DNA from 3 places in the Neobacillus sp. KR4-4 genome. Region 1 is predicted to be linked to each of the others. Evidence: riboswitches for the same ligand, from Rfam matches in the RefSeq annotation. Region 1 holds a riboswitch; each other region holds the start of a gene.
The links. A riboswitch is a leader RNA that binds a small molecule or an ion and turns the genes downstream of it on or off. The one in region 1 is predicted to bind cobalamin.
Positions count from the first base shown of each region.

Region 1 (4,279 bases):
ATTGCGATATGTAATCTTAAGAGGGTCGATAGCGGTGGATGGGACAAGCTTAACCGTATTTGCTGTTTCGGAGAATAGTTTTACATTATCCATTATCCCGCATACATTGTCAGAATCGATTCTTGGACAGAAGGGTTCAGGGGATATTGTAAACTTAGAATGCGATATGATAGGAAAATATGTTGGTCATTTTATAACTAATTTTTCTAATCAACCTCCGCAAAAAAGCAGCAAGGGGATAACCGCTAATTTTTTAGAAGAGCATGGATTTTTTTAAATAAAATTGAAAGGGGAGGTAACTGTGTTTAATACAATTGATGAAGCATTATCGGACCTAAAGGAAGGTAAGGTTATCATTGTCTGTGATGACGAGGACAGGGAAAATGAAGGGGACTTTATTTCCCTTGCTGAAAAAGCTACACCTGAGGTCATAAATCTTATGGCCACTCACGGCCGAGGCCTAATTTGTGTGCCTATTGACGAGGATTTAGCTAATAAGCTTGACTTACATCCAATGGTTACCAACAACACAGATCCGAAACGAACTGCCTTTACTGTCAGTATCGATCATAAATTCTCTACCACTGGCATTTCTGCTTTTGAAAGATCCGCAACAGTTTTGAGTATGGTTGACCCCGAATCAGAAGCCGGTGATTTCTTAAGACCAGGACATATTTTTCCACTCGTTGCTAAACAAGGTGGAGTTCTGAATAGAAATGGGCATACAGAAGCAGCTGTTGATCTTGCCAAATTATGCGGTGCGAAGCCTGCAGGGGTTATTTGTGAAATTATGAATGAGGATGGAACGATGGCCCGCGTTCCTGATCTTTTTAAAATTGCAGAGAGAATGAACCTTAAAATGATTACGATTAAAGATCTAGTTGAATATAGAATGAAAAATGAACGAATGGTTAAGCGGGAAGCATAGATTACCGCTCTAAAGCTCAACTACACAAAACAATTGATGGAGGCATACACATGGGAAATATTTTTGAAGGAAATTTAGTTGGTTCTGGGTTAAAAATTGGAATAGTTGTTGGACGTTTCAATGAATTTATTACTAGTAAATTATTAAGCGGTGCACAGGATGCACTTAAAAGACATGGAGTTAGCGAGTCAGATGTGGACCTTGCGTGGGTTCCGGGGGCATTTGAGATTTCATTAATCGCTCAAAAAATGGCCAATAGTAATAAATACGATGCAGTTATTACACTTGGAACGGTCATTCGCGGTTCAACTCCACATTTTGACTATGTTTGTAATGAAGTAGCAAAGGGTGTTTCTGCGATCAATTTGAAAAGTGGCATTCCTGTTATTTTTGGAGTGTTAACAACGGATTCAATCGAACAAGCCATTGAACGAGCTGGTACAAAGGCAGGAAATAAAGGTTGGGATGCAGCAACGGCGGCAATTGAAATGGCAAATTTATGCAGAAGTATTGAGCAATAACTTGTTGTAAAAAATCATATACAAATCTTTTCTTATTTTCTATAATAAAAATAACAAAAAAATATTATTTTAAATTTAGGTGCTAAAATCTTCTCAGATGATTTTAAGCTTAAAAGGGAAGTTGGTATAAGCCAACGCGGTCCCGCCACTGTAAATGGGAGCAACCTATATTGTGTCACTGTCGTATACGATGGGAAGGCATAGGAAGCGATGATCATGAGCCAGGAAACCTGCCTAATTCTTGTGCGCCAATAACCTACGAGGATAGGAAGGTGTTGAAGGCTAGACTCTATTTACTTATGCTAGTAACCTGAATCTATCATACCAACATCTCCATTTCATTTTGGAGATGTTTTTTGTTGTTATCCCGTATTTTGTTTAGCACAAGAAAAAATTTATTTTTTGTTACATACATGATACTTTTCAAAGAAAGCAGGGAGAAAAATGAAGAAGTTGTATTCATTGCTGTTAGTAGTATTATTGACAGTAGGAGTGTTAGCGGGTTGTGCTGAAAAGAAAGACCAGGTAAAGGAAGATTCAAATACTAGTGTAGAGAAGAAAACAGCGGAAGTTACCTATCCACTTACGATTAAAGATGCAACCAAGGCGGAAGTTACTATTGAAAAGAAACCAGAAAGCATTGTTTCTCTGATCCCAAGTAATACTGAAATTGTTTTTGCCTTAGGTCTTGATAAGGAAGTAGTGGGAGTAACCGATTTCGACAATTATCCAGAAGCGGCAACCAAAAAGGAGAAAGTTGGCGGCCAAGAAATAAACTTAGAAAAAATTATTTCCTTAAAGCCAGATTTAGTGTTAGCACATGCCTCTTGGGCTTCTAGTTCTGAAGCTGGGCTTCAGCAGTTAAAAGATGCAGGGATTCCTGTTTTAGTCGTTAATGACGCGCAAAACTTTGATCAAGTCTTTGATTCTATAGATTTGATTGGGAAAGCCACTGGTGAAACAGCAAAAGCTGATGAAATCATCACTGGGATGAAAGATAAATTAGCAGAAATTAAAGCAAAGGCTGGAGAGATAAAAGAAAAGAAAAAGGTATTGGTTGAGGTTTCACCAGCTCCAGAAATTTATACATCTGGAAAGAATACGTTTATGGATCAAATGCTAAGTGTAATAAATGCTGAAAATATTGCTAACGATCAAGAAGGCTGGATTAAAATTGACCAAGAAGCCATGATTAAACGAAATCCTGATGTTATCGTCACTACCTATGGATTCTATGTCAAGAATCCTGTCGATCAAGTATTAACAAGGAAGGGCTGGGAAACGGTCAACGCTGTAAAGAATCAGCATGTAGTTGATGTGGATTCTGATCGTGTGACTCGATCAGGCCCAAGGATTGTTGAAGGAGTAGAAGATCTTGCGAAGGCTGTCTATCCTGAAGTTTTTAAATAATAAGTATTTAGCCTATTGTATAGCTGGAATTTTCCTGATTCTTTCTATATTAATAGGTATTTCGATAGGAACGGTTTCGGTTCCAATCTTAACTATCATAAAGATTATTAGTGCAAACTTATTCGGGCTCATTTCCTTGGAGAAATTTGACCCAATGTATACGAGTATTGTCTTAAATATTCGGTTGCCTAGAGTAATCTTATCAGGTCTTGTTGGAGCTTCCCTTGCTATTGCAGGGGCAGCCTTTCAAGGGCTGCTTAGAAATCCGTTAGCAGATCCTTATACATTAGGTGTATCCTCTGGAGCGTCTGTGGGGGCGGTGTTGACCCTGTTTTTTCAGCTTTCCATTCCCTTCATAGGATCCTTTACATTACCATTGTTAAGTATCTTATTCTCTTTTTTTACAATCTTCCTAGTTCTCATGTTTGCAAGTAAAATCGAACAATCAATGCGAGTGGAAACCATTATATTAACAGGTATTATTTTCAGTTCCTTTTTAGGAGCCATAATTTCGCTTATGATTGCACTAACTGGGGATGAACTCCGGCAGATTATAGGCTGGCTTTTGGGAAGTGTTTCAATGAGAGGCTGGGATTACATAAAAATTATTTTACCCTTTTTCATCATTGGCTCATGTTTATTGCTTTTTAATGCCAAGGAGCTAAATGCGATGTCATTTGGGGAAGAACGGGCACAACATATTGGTGTTAATGTACATAAAAGAAAGCTCTTAATCTTGACTGCAGGCTCGATATTAACAGGGGCAGCCGTTGCGGTGTCAGGCACCATTGGTTTTGTTGGTCTGGTCATTCCACATTTGTCGAGATTATTATGGGGTCCTGATCATCGTCAGCTTCTTCCTTTGTCTATCATATCGGGGGCAGGTTTTTTAATTTTAGCCGACTTGATTTCAAGAATGATCATTTCTCCAACAGAATTACCCATTGGTGTTATCACTGCTTTAATTGGGGCTCCGGTATTTGCAATAATCCTGCTACAAAGAAAAAGGAGAGAAAGAAGTGGTTAATGGATGCTAAGCGTTCAACAGGTTTCTGGCGGATACACGAGCGAAGCAGTACTGGAGGAGATTTCTTTTGAAGTGGAAAAGGGAGAACTTTTTGGAATCCTCGGACCGAATGGAAGTGGGAAGACAACCCTTTTAAAAATGCTAAGCGGTATTTTACCAATCCAAAAAGGTGAAATCCTTATCAACGGAAAACGGCTCCAGCATTACAAGGCAAAACAATTGGCCAAAATAATTGCTGTTCTGTCCCAACATTCCTCACAATCTTTCTCTTATACGGTGAAAGAGACCGTTTCACTCGGGCGTTATGCCCATCAAAAGGGTTTGTTTCAATCATGGGGTTCCGTCGATGAAGAAGTTGTTCAAAGAGTAATGAAGCAAATTGGTGTTTCAAGA
Region 1 covers NZ_JBHHJU010000010.1:120,459-124,737, forward strand. The annotation lists gene ribE (riboflavin synthase) at 1-277, shown strand, start outside; partial or broken gene ribB (3,4-dihydroxy-2-butanone-4-phosphate synthase) at 302-922, shown strand; gene ribH (6,7-dimethyl-8-ribityllumazine synthase) at 979-1,449, shown strand; cobalamin riboswitch at 1,510-1,701, shown strand; gene ACE198_RS12635 (ABC transporter substrate-binding protein) at 1,894-2,859, shown strand; gene ACE198_RS12640 (FecCD family ABC transporter permease) at 2,825-3,886, shown strand; gene ACE198_RS12645 (adenosylcobinamide amidohydrolase) at 3,890-4,279, shown strand, end outside.

Region 2 (4,279 bases), on a different contig from region 1:
AGCTAAATGCATTTCCCAGTTTTGGTCATCTGCCCTTAGGTTCTGATTCCTTAGAAGTCTCTTTAATTCTTTTATTCTTTTTCTTAATTGTTCATTTTGAGCCTGTAATTGCTTGTATTGTCTATAAATATCTGAAGAATTATTTCTATAATCATGATGGAACATCATTTGGGAACATCACACCTCCATTATTGTGCTTGCATCATTTTATGCACATTTGCCTAGGTGGTGATGTTTAATTAACAACCTAAAGAGCCTTTCCCAAAAATGGAAAAGGCTCTTACAATTTAAATCGTTTGACACTGCTGTTGGCGGAGTTTCCGGGCTGCAGTCACCAAATTTTTAAGCGATGCAATGGTTTCTTCTTCATGACGTGTTTTTAAACCACAATCAGGATTCACCCAGAACTGTTCTTTAGAAATAACCTCGACACTATCTTTTAATATCGCACGAATCTCTTCTACACTGGGCACTCGTGGACTATGAATATCGTACACTCCTAAACCAATCCCAAGTTCGTATGGATTTTGTTTAAGAGATTGAATCAACTCCCCATGACTTCTAGACGTTTCAATTGAAATAACATCCGCATCAAGAGCACGAATGGGCTCTATAAAGTCATTAAACTCGCAATAACACATATGGGTGTGAATTTGTGTTTCATTTTTCACACTGGAAGTGGCTAACTTAAAGGCATTGACCGCCCATGCTAAATAATCCGCCCATTTTTCTTTACGTAATGGCAATCCTTCGCGTAATGCCGGTTCATCTACTTGAATAATGGCAATACCTGCATCTTCTAACGCCTGTATCTCTTCTTTCAGCGCTAAGGCGAGTTGATTGGCAACTTGTTCACGTGAAATATCATCACGGACAAACGACCAATTTAAGATGGTGACAGGACCAGTTAACATCCCTTTCACATACTTAGACGTTAATTGCTGGGCCGCTGCTACCTCCTTCACGGTCATTGGGGCGACCCACTCGACATCACCAAAAATAATTGGTGGTTTAACGCAGCGTGAACCATAGGATACCACCCATGCTTTTTCTGTAAAGGCAAAACCTTCTAGCTTTTCTCCAAAATACTCAACCATATCTGTTCGCTCAAATTCACCATGAACAAAAACATCCAGTCCAATCTCTTCTTGAATTTGAATCCAACGAGCTGTTTCATCTTTCAAGAACAATGCATATTCAGCGTCGGTGAGTTCCTTTTTCCGCCAGGCCGTACGTGTACGTTTTACTTGATCCGACTGAGGGAAACTGCCAATCGTTGTAGTTGGAAAATCTGGTAAATTTAATGTCTCTTTCTGCAAAGGCTGGCGTTCGTTAAATGTCAATGGACGGGAGAAATGTTCGGTTTTTACTTGTAATTCAAGCTCCTTCACCCGTGCATTTTTCCGCGCCTCATGCTGTGCTAATGCTTGGGTCGCTTTCATACTTTGTGACACACTCTTATTTCCTGCCCACGCCTCGTCACTCACATAGGCTGTTAACTGTGTTAGTTCCACAATTTTCTCATCAGCAAATGATAGAGCATTTTTTAATGTGGCATCTAGACGTGTTTCTGCCTTCGTCGTGACAGGTACATGCTGTAAACTACATGAAGACTGAATCCAAGCTTCTTTTACACCGCTTAATAATAAAACAGCTTTTATATGGAATGCTTTTTCAGCCAAATTTGCCCGCCAAATATCCCGTCCATTTACGATGCCAATTCCTAATACTTTGTCTTTTGGGAAGCCGTGTTTTCGAAGTGAAGCCATATTTTCTTCGGCACCATGGATGAAATCAAGGCCAATCCCTGCAACCGGTAACTGAGATAGCTCTTCATATGCTGATAATCCTTCAAAATAAGTTTGTAACATGATTCGGGCAGCTGGTACTTGTTCTGCTAGTTGTTTATAAATCTCTTGGACTAGTTTTACTTCATCTGCTGTGAGTGATAGGACTAGTGCGGGTTCTTCCACTTGAATCCACTGAGCGCCTGCATTTACAAGTTGCTGCAATACTTGTGCATAGAGCGGTAGAAGTTTTAAAATAAACAATGCTTTCGATTTTGCATCGTATCCTTTCGCTAATTTCACAAAAGTAAAAGGACCGATTAAAGTAGGCTTTGTCATTAGGCCTAATTCCTGTTTGGCTTCTAGAAAATAATCTAAGATATAATTCTTCGTCAACCTTAATGATTGGCCTTCATACTCAGGGACGATGTAGTGATAGTTAGTGTTAAACCACTTTGTCATTTCACAAGCCACAACATCGTTTGCCCCACGTGCCATTGCGTAATAGGTTGATAGATTTACTTCATCACCTGTCCATTTATAACGATTGGGAACCATTCCGAACATTGCCGCATGGTCTAGCATACGGTCATAAAAGCTAAAATCTCCAACGGTTAGTAAATCCAAGCCTAATGATTGCTGGCGTTTTAAATTATTTAAGCGAATCGTCTTCATCTCAATACTAAATTGTTCCTCTGATATCCCGGCCCTCCAATAAGACTCTACACACCGTTTCCACTCCCGGTTATCACCAATGTACGGGTAACCAATCGCTGTACTTACTAAATTCATTTTTCATTCCTCCTTTTTATAGTTACAAAATTCCCAAATACAAAAAAGCCATCTCCACAAAATGGAAATGGCTCTACAATCAAGTTAAAGTTTAGCTAAAACATGCATAAACAACGCTGCTCATAACTCGTTTGTCGTACAAATGAAGGTCACCACCTATTTCCACGTAGGTATTTGGTGTGTACTAGAATTTGGCAGGTCTCCTGGCTTATCATCATGGTTCCTCACACCTTCCCGTCATATAGACAGTGGTATTTGTGATTCACTCCGATTTACAGTTGCGGGACAGCGACGGAATTACACCGTTCTTCCCTTTTAAGCCAAGCCTTAGCTTGGCACCAATTCTTACACGATATGGAATTTTCACTAACTATAACATATTATAAATTTGGTGTACATAATTTTCTGAAAAAGGGTCAGATTAACATGCTTAGAATTTAATTATTTTGCTCTAGACATTGATAAACCGCCATCATTTCTCGCTTATTCAACTCACGAATACGATTAAAAATAGGAGTATCTGCAACTGCCTCCGTACATAAACTTTCAGCAACAACATCACTTACGTTACCAGTTAGCCATGTTTGTACTTGTATGCCCTCGACTATTTCCTTTCGGCCCTCTTCATTGATGCCGCTCGCATGACAACTCACACATGGGATCGTTAATTTAAACACGCCATCATGGAGATTATCTTCAGAAATTACTTTCTTTCCTTTACAGAATGGACACGGATGACTTGCTTTAATCTTATTAATCTGGGTGACAATTTTTTTGTAACCAAACGCTTCATAGACATATGTTAGTTTTTTGTATTTTCCATTGGCAAAATACTTATCAATAATGGTTTCTCTAGTTTCGTCAATATTGGCAAAATCACAGATTGTGATCAGATTTTTGCTGCTTATTGCCTCGATATTGCCTTTAATTCTATCCCAGAATGGTAAAACATTTTGTAATACCATTTCATAACCGGCGAAGCTTGCTAGTTCTAATTCAAGCATTTTCAGCGATACTTGTGTTTCCCTAGGAAGTAAGGAGACATCTTCCGTAAGTGCCATATCGCCGCCAACAATTGCTTTTAGTTTTTCAAACTCTGGTAACTTCCCTACTGTTTTAATGACCTGATCAATAGGTTGATGAATAATCTCGCGAATATCCGTGTCACCAAACTTTAGTTTTTTATGGTGGTTTAGCACGGTTCCTTGACAGATTGGACAGGCAATCATCTCTTTTGATGCTTTCATATGCTCTTTAATAATGGATTTCGAAATGAACATATACCGCCCAATGATGATATTGAAGCCTTCCCATTTTCTCTGCGTCTTGCCTGCTTTATCATAAAATGACTTTTCCCAATAGCCGTATAAAAAAGTATGTCTTTCAGCTTCTGTCATCTCATTGTAGCTTTTACTAATATCATGACCAAGTTCATTCTTGATCTCATCAAAAAGGAATTGCAATTTCGGATATTGATAATATTTTAAAACTTCCATTACATCTGGATGTAATAAGCCTTCCCAAAATGGCACTGTTTTGTCTTGAATGACCACATCAAAATCAAACCTTTCGATTTCTAGGCGACCCGAACAGCTTGGACAGTGATTTTCTTGACTAAAGAAATCGAAGCTCCTTGTATCTTTAATGGTTGGATGTGCAGCCACAATATGGTTGATCAATCCACCGATTTCATAGAGAAA
Region 2 covers NZ_JBHHJU010000016.1:18,736-23,014, reverse strand. The annotation lists gene ACE198_RS16620 (outer membrane protein assembly factor BamB family protein) at 1-168, opposite strand, end outside; gene metE (5-methyltetrahydropteroyltriglutamate--homocysteine S-methyltransferase) at 288-2,579, opposite strand; cobalamin riboswitch at 2,756-2,937, opposite strand; gene ACE198_RS16610 (ATP-binding cassette domain-containing protein) at 3,017-4,279, opposite strand, start outside.
Region 2: linked by a shared signal. The riboswitch ahead of metE (5-methyltetrahydropteroyltriglutamate--homocysteine S-methyltransferase) and the one ahead of ACE198_RS12635 (ABC transporter substrate-binding protein) in region 1 are both predicted to bind cobalamin.

Region 3 (4,279 bases), on a different contig from region 1:
GGTGCAATCGCCATCAACCAACCATTCCGGATCCCGTGAATTGAAAGATCCCTCTTCAGCTGATTCCACCTATTTGATTGGTAACCTTTCCGTTCAAAATACTCTCCAGTATGCCATTCAGAACCACTAAACTGGCTATAAGCCCCCTTCTCCTTAGCCAGCTCCATTGACGAACTGATAGTATGGAACGCAATTTCCTCATACAAACGATCTGCATAATTTACCGCCTCATCGGATTCCCAGTACATCCCTTTTAGTGCTAATAAGTGGTGCCAGCCAAACGTCCCTAGCCCAATTGCTCTGTACTTTTTATTCGTAATCTGCGCCTGTCCAACCGTTATGGTATTTAAATCAATCACGTTATCGAGCATTCTTACCTGAATACGAATGAGACGTTCTAAGACATTCGCCGGTACTGCTTTTGCTAGATTAATAGAAGATAAATTGCAAACAACGAAATCTCCTGGTTTCCGAATAATCACGATATCGCCATCAGTATTCTGGTATTCGTTCACAATCGTTGTAGCGGACATATTTTGAGCTATTTCTGTACAAAGATTACTGCAAAAAATGGATGTTCGACCTTTACCCAATACATGCTTATTTGGATTTTGTCTGTTTACTTCATCACGATAAAACATGTACGGGGTGCCTGTCTCTAATTGAGCAACCATGATCCGTGTCATGATATCCATGGCACGGTAAGTTTTGCGAGGTAGAAGCGGGTTAGCTGCGGCCTCTTCATATTTTTCGGTAAAATATTTAACATCTGTTTCATCATAAAAGTCCTCTAGTCCAAGCGGATTCCCCTGTTCATCCTTCCAGCCCATCATTTGTTTTACTTGATGAGGACAAAATGTATGCCACTGTCCAATACTTCTACCGTGCTCATCTTTCACTTCCAACTTTTTCATAAAGAGGTCTGGTATGGAAACACCTGTGAAAATATCATGGGCTTTACGGCGTTCATCCCCATTATTTGTTTTCAAGTCAAGAAACCCGTTCATGATATCTTTATGGAACAAATCAAGGTACACAGCAATGGCCCCTTGACGTTGACCTAACTGATCAACACTGACAGCTGTATCATTTACCAATTTTATCCACGGAACCACACCAGATGAGTTTCCTTTAAATCTCTTAATATCGGAACCTAGGGCGCGAACTTTACCATAATAGATTCCAATTCCTCCGCCATCTTTACTTAACCGGGCAATATCCCAATTATTTAAATAAATGCCATCAAGTGAGTCATCTACTGTATCAATAAAGCAGGAAGAAAGCTGCCCAAAGCTTTTCCCCGCATTTGCTAGAGTCGGTGTTGCAACCGTCATATATAAATGACTTAATGCCCAATATGCTTCCTTCACAAGATTCAGGCGTATTGACTGCTTTTCATTCCTCATGATGGTCATCGCGATAATCATGAACCGTTCCTGGGGAAGCTCATAAGCATTTCGATTATAATCTTGAGCAAGATAGCGATCTGCAAGTAAAAATAACCCTATGTAATTAAATAATAAATCTTGTTCTGGTTTTATCTCTTTCCCCAGCTGGTCGATTTCATCCTTACTATATAAGTTTAAAAGATCATTAGAATAGATCCCTATTTCCGTTAAATCCTTTATCAAGTTATAAAAGTCTCCATATTTTAGAGAACGATCATATCCGCGACTTTTGGCAGCCCTACCATATAGTTCATTCAGATATAAACGGGAAGCGACAAATGTCCAATCCGGCTGGTCCATTGCGATTTGATTCACTGCATATACTAGAGCTTGTTGATTTGCTTCTAGCTCTGTTACATCAAGTTGACTTAGTTTGTTTCTAAGTTCCATTGTATTAATCTGATATTTATCTGAAACTTGTTCTATAGATTCTAAAACGTAATTATGTTCAGATTGCAGTTCCTCAATTTTCATTTCATTTCCCCCTATAATAAAAAAATCCGCTCAACGGGAATTGAGCGGATGAAACGATAACATTACAAAAGGAAATAATTAACTATCCATGCCTCCTGTCGCCACCGTTCATCTTCTCAATCCCCGAAGAAGTTGAAACATCTTAAGAAAGACAGGTCTCCTGACTCATGCTTCTATCTACTTTGAACCCTTCCCATATAAGTACCTAATAGATTAGACAATCTTATACAGTGGTTTGTTCATTTCGTCAGCATTTACAGTTGCGGGGGCAGCTCTGGATTTACACCAGATTCCCTATTAAGCCACAATGGGCATCTTCTCTTAAGGCTAACACAATATATAGTTGTTTTTTTAAAAATAAAAACAATATGTAGTGAATCAATGTTATTAATAATAGTATAGTCTTTATGATATTTCAAGTCTATTATTTTTTTAAAATGAAACTAATTTGATTGAATATCCGTATATGAAGAAAGACCAAATTGAAAAGAGGCATTTTTATGGGGAACATTATTCTATTTACATTGATTATTGGGATAGCTGCTGCACTTGTTCTAATCCCTATTTTTAAACATGATAAAGAAAGTAAAAAAGAGGGAAAAAAACTCAAAATCGGCTTGTTCATTGCACTTGTTTTGATTCTCATGCTAGCGGTGTTTGTATTCTATTATTTTACTAATTTTGATCGAAATTTCACCTCGGTATGGCCGTTAGCTATTATACTAACCGCTGCTGGCGCCATTCTTGCCAAAGGCACCGAAAGAATAGTTAAAGGAATTCTCTTCCTTGCAAGTCTAGGCCTTGGAATTTATTTCTTAACCGCATTTATCTTTAATGCTGATCAAAAGTATGAAGTTGCCAAGATGGATGAAAAGGTAGAAATTCAAACTTTTGATGAGAAAGAAACACCTGCCAGTGTTCCACCGCAGTTTGCACGCAATAAAATGAAAAAAGCGTTTGGACAAGTTCCGAACACAAGCTATTATGAGCTTGGGAACCTGCAAATTCAAAAGCTGAACGATGACTATGTATATATTGCACCTGTGGAGTTTTCCGGATTTTTTAAATGGTGGAAAGGAAACAGTACACCTGGTTACTTTACCTTAAGTGCAACGGATTCTAGTGCGAATCCTAAATTCATCAAATCAGAAATGATATTTACCCCTTCCTCTTATTTTAATAAAAATATTGAGCGGCATATTCGTATGAAATATCCGAAGAAAATTTTCTTTGGCGATGTTCAACTAGAAATTGACGAGAATGGAAAACCCTTTTACATCCGTACTTATGGGGAATTTATTTCCGCACGCAATGGCTTTACAGCTAAAGGTCTGGTCGTTGTCGATTCTAAGAATGGAGCAATGAAAGATTATCCATTAGCAGATGTTCCGGAATTTATCGATGGCGCAGTTTCACCTGAAGCTGTTAGTTTGCAAAACAGCTACTACGGGAATCTTGTTCATGGATTTTGGAATAGTGTCTTCGGTAAATCTGACGTGAAACTTCCATCAGATGAAGGCACGGAGTCAAATGTAAGTCCCATCTTTGATGAAAATGGAACGATGTACTATTTTACAGATTTCACTAGCCCGAAAGAAGGCGTCGATTCCATGCTCGGGTACTCGCTGACCAACTCACGGACAGGAAAAGCAACATTTTATACCGGAAATCCCGAACAATCTTATATGGATTCCCAAGGAGCTCTGCAAATCATTGAAAAGAAATTTATTGAAAAGAAATGGCTTGGCCAAATGCCGATTCTCTACAATTTTTATGGTGAAGCCAGTTGGTTAACACCTGTATTAGACTCAAATGGTTTTCTGCAAAATTACTTTATCGTGTCTGCAGCGAATCCAGAAATCTCCGTATACGCCAGCACTCCCAATGAGGCCCTTAAGCAATATAAAACCGCCTTACAAAGGGGCAAAGGCACGGTAGACGGAAGTTCAAAAGCACAAGAAAAACAAATCACCGGTACAGTGATGAGAGTCTATAAGGAGAAAAACGGAGATTTCACCATTGTCTCCTTCTTATTAAACAACCGCCAAAACTTTATCATTTCTTCCGAAAAGGCTCCACTCGCTATCTACCTTAAAGAAGGGGATAAAGTTAACATTCGCTACCTCGACACAGGCGAAGACTTCCTTCCTGCCAAAGAGTTAGCAATCGAAGCCTTACAATAGGGAAACAAAAATAGGGTGTCAGGCACCAATTGGTGCCTGACACCCTATTTCTCTTTACTGAACCTTTTGAATACGATTTTGAATGCGATAAGTGAACGGTTTAGGCTGGGCTGAGATAAAGTTGACTAACGCATCCAGGTCATTAGGACCGACTTCTTTGTTTTGAGCTTGGGT
Region 3 covers NZ_JBHHJU010000024.1:39,812-44,090, reverse strand. The annotation lists gene ACE198_RS20630 (ribonucleoside-diphosphate reductase subunit alpha) at 1-1,922, opposite strand, end outside; cobalamin riboswitch at 2,057-2,256, opposite strand; gene ACE198_RS20625 (MFS transporter) at 2,423-4,105, shown strand; gene ACE198_RS20620 (bifunctional metallophosphatase/5'-nucleotidase) at 4,160-4,279, opposite strand, start outside.
Region 3: linked by a shared signal. The riboswitch ahead of ACE198_RS20630 (ribonucleoside-diphosphate reductase subunit alpha) and the one ahead of ACE198_RS12635 (ABC transporter substrate-binding protein) in region 1 are both predicted to bind cobalamin.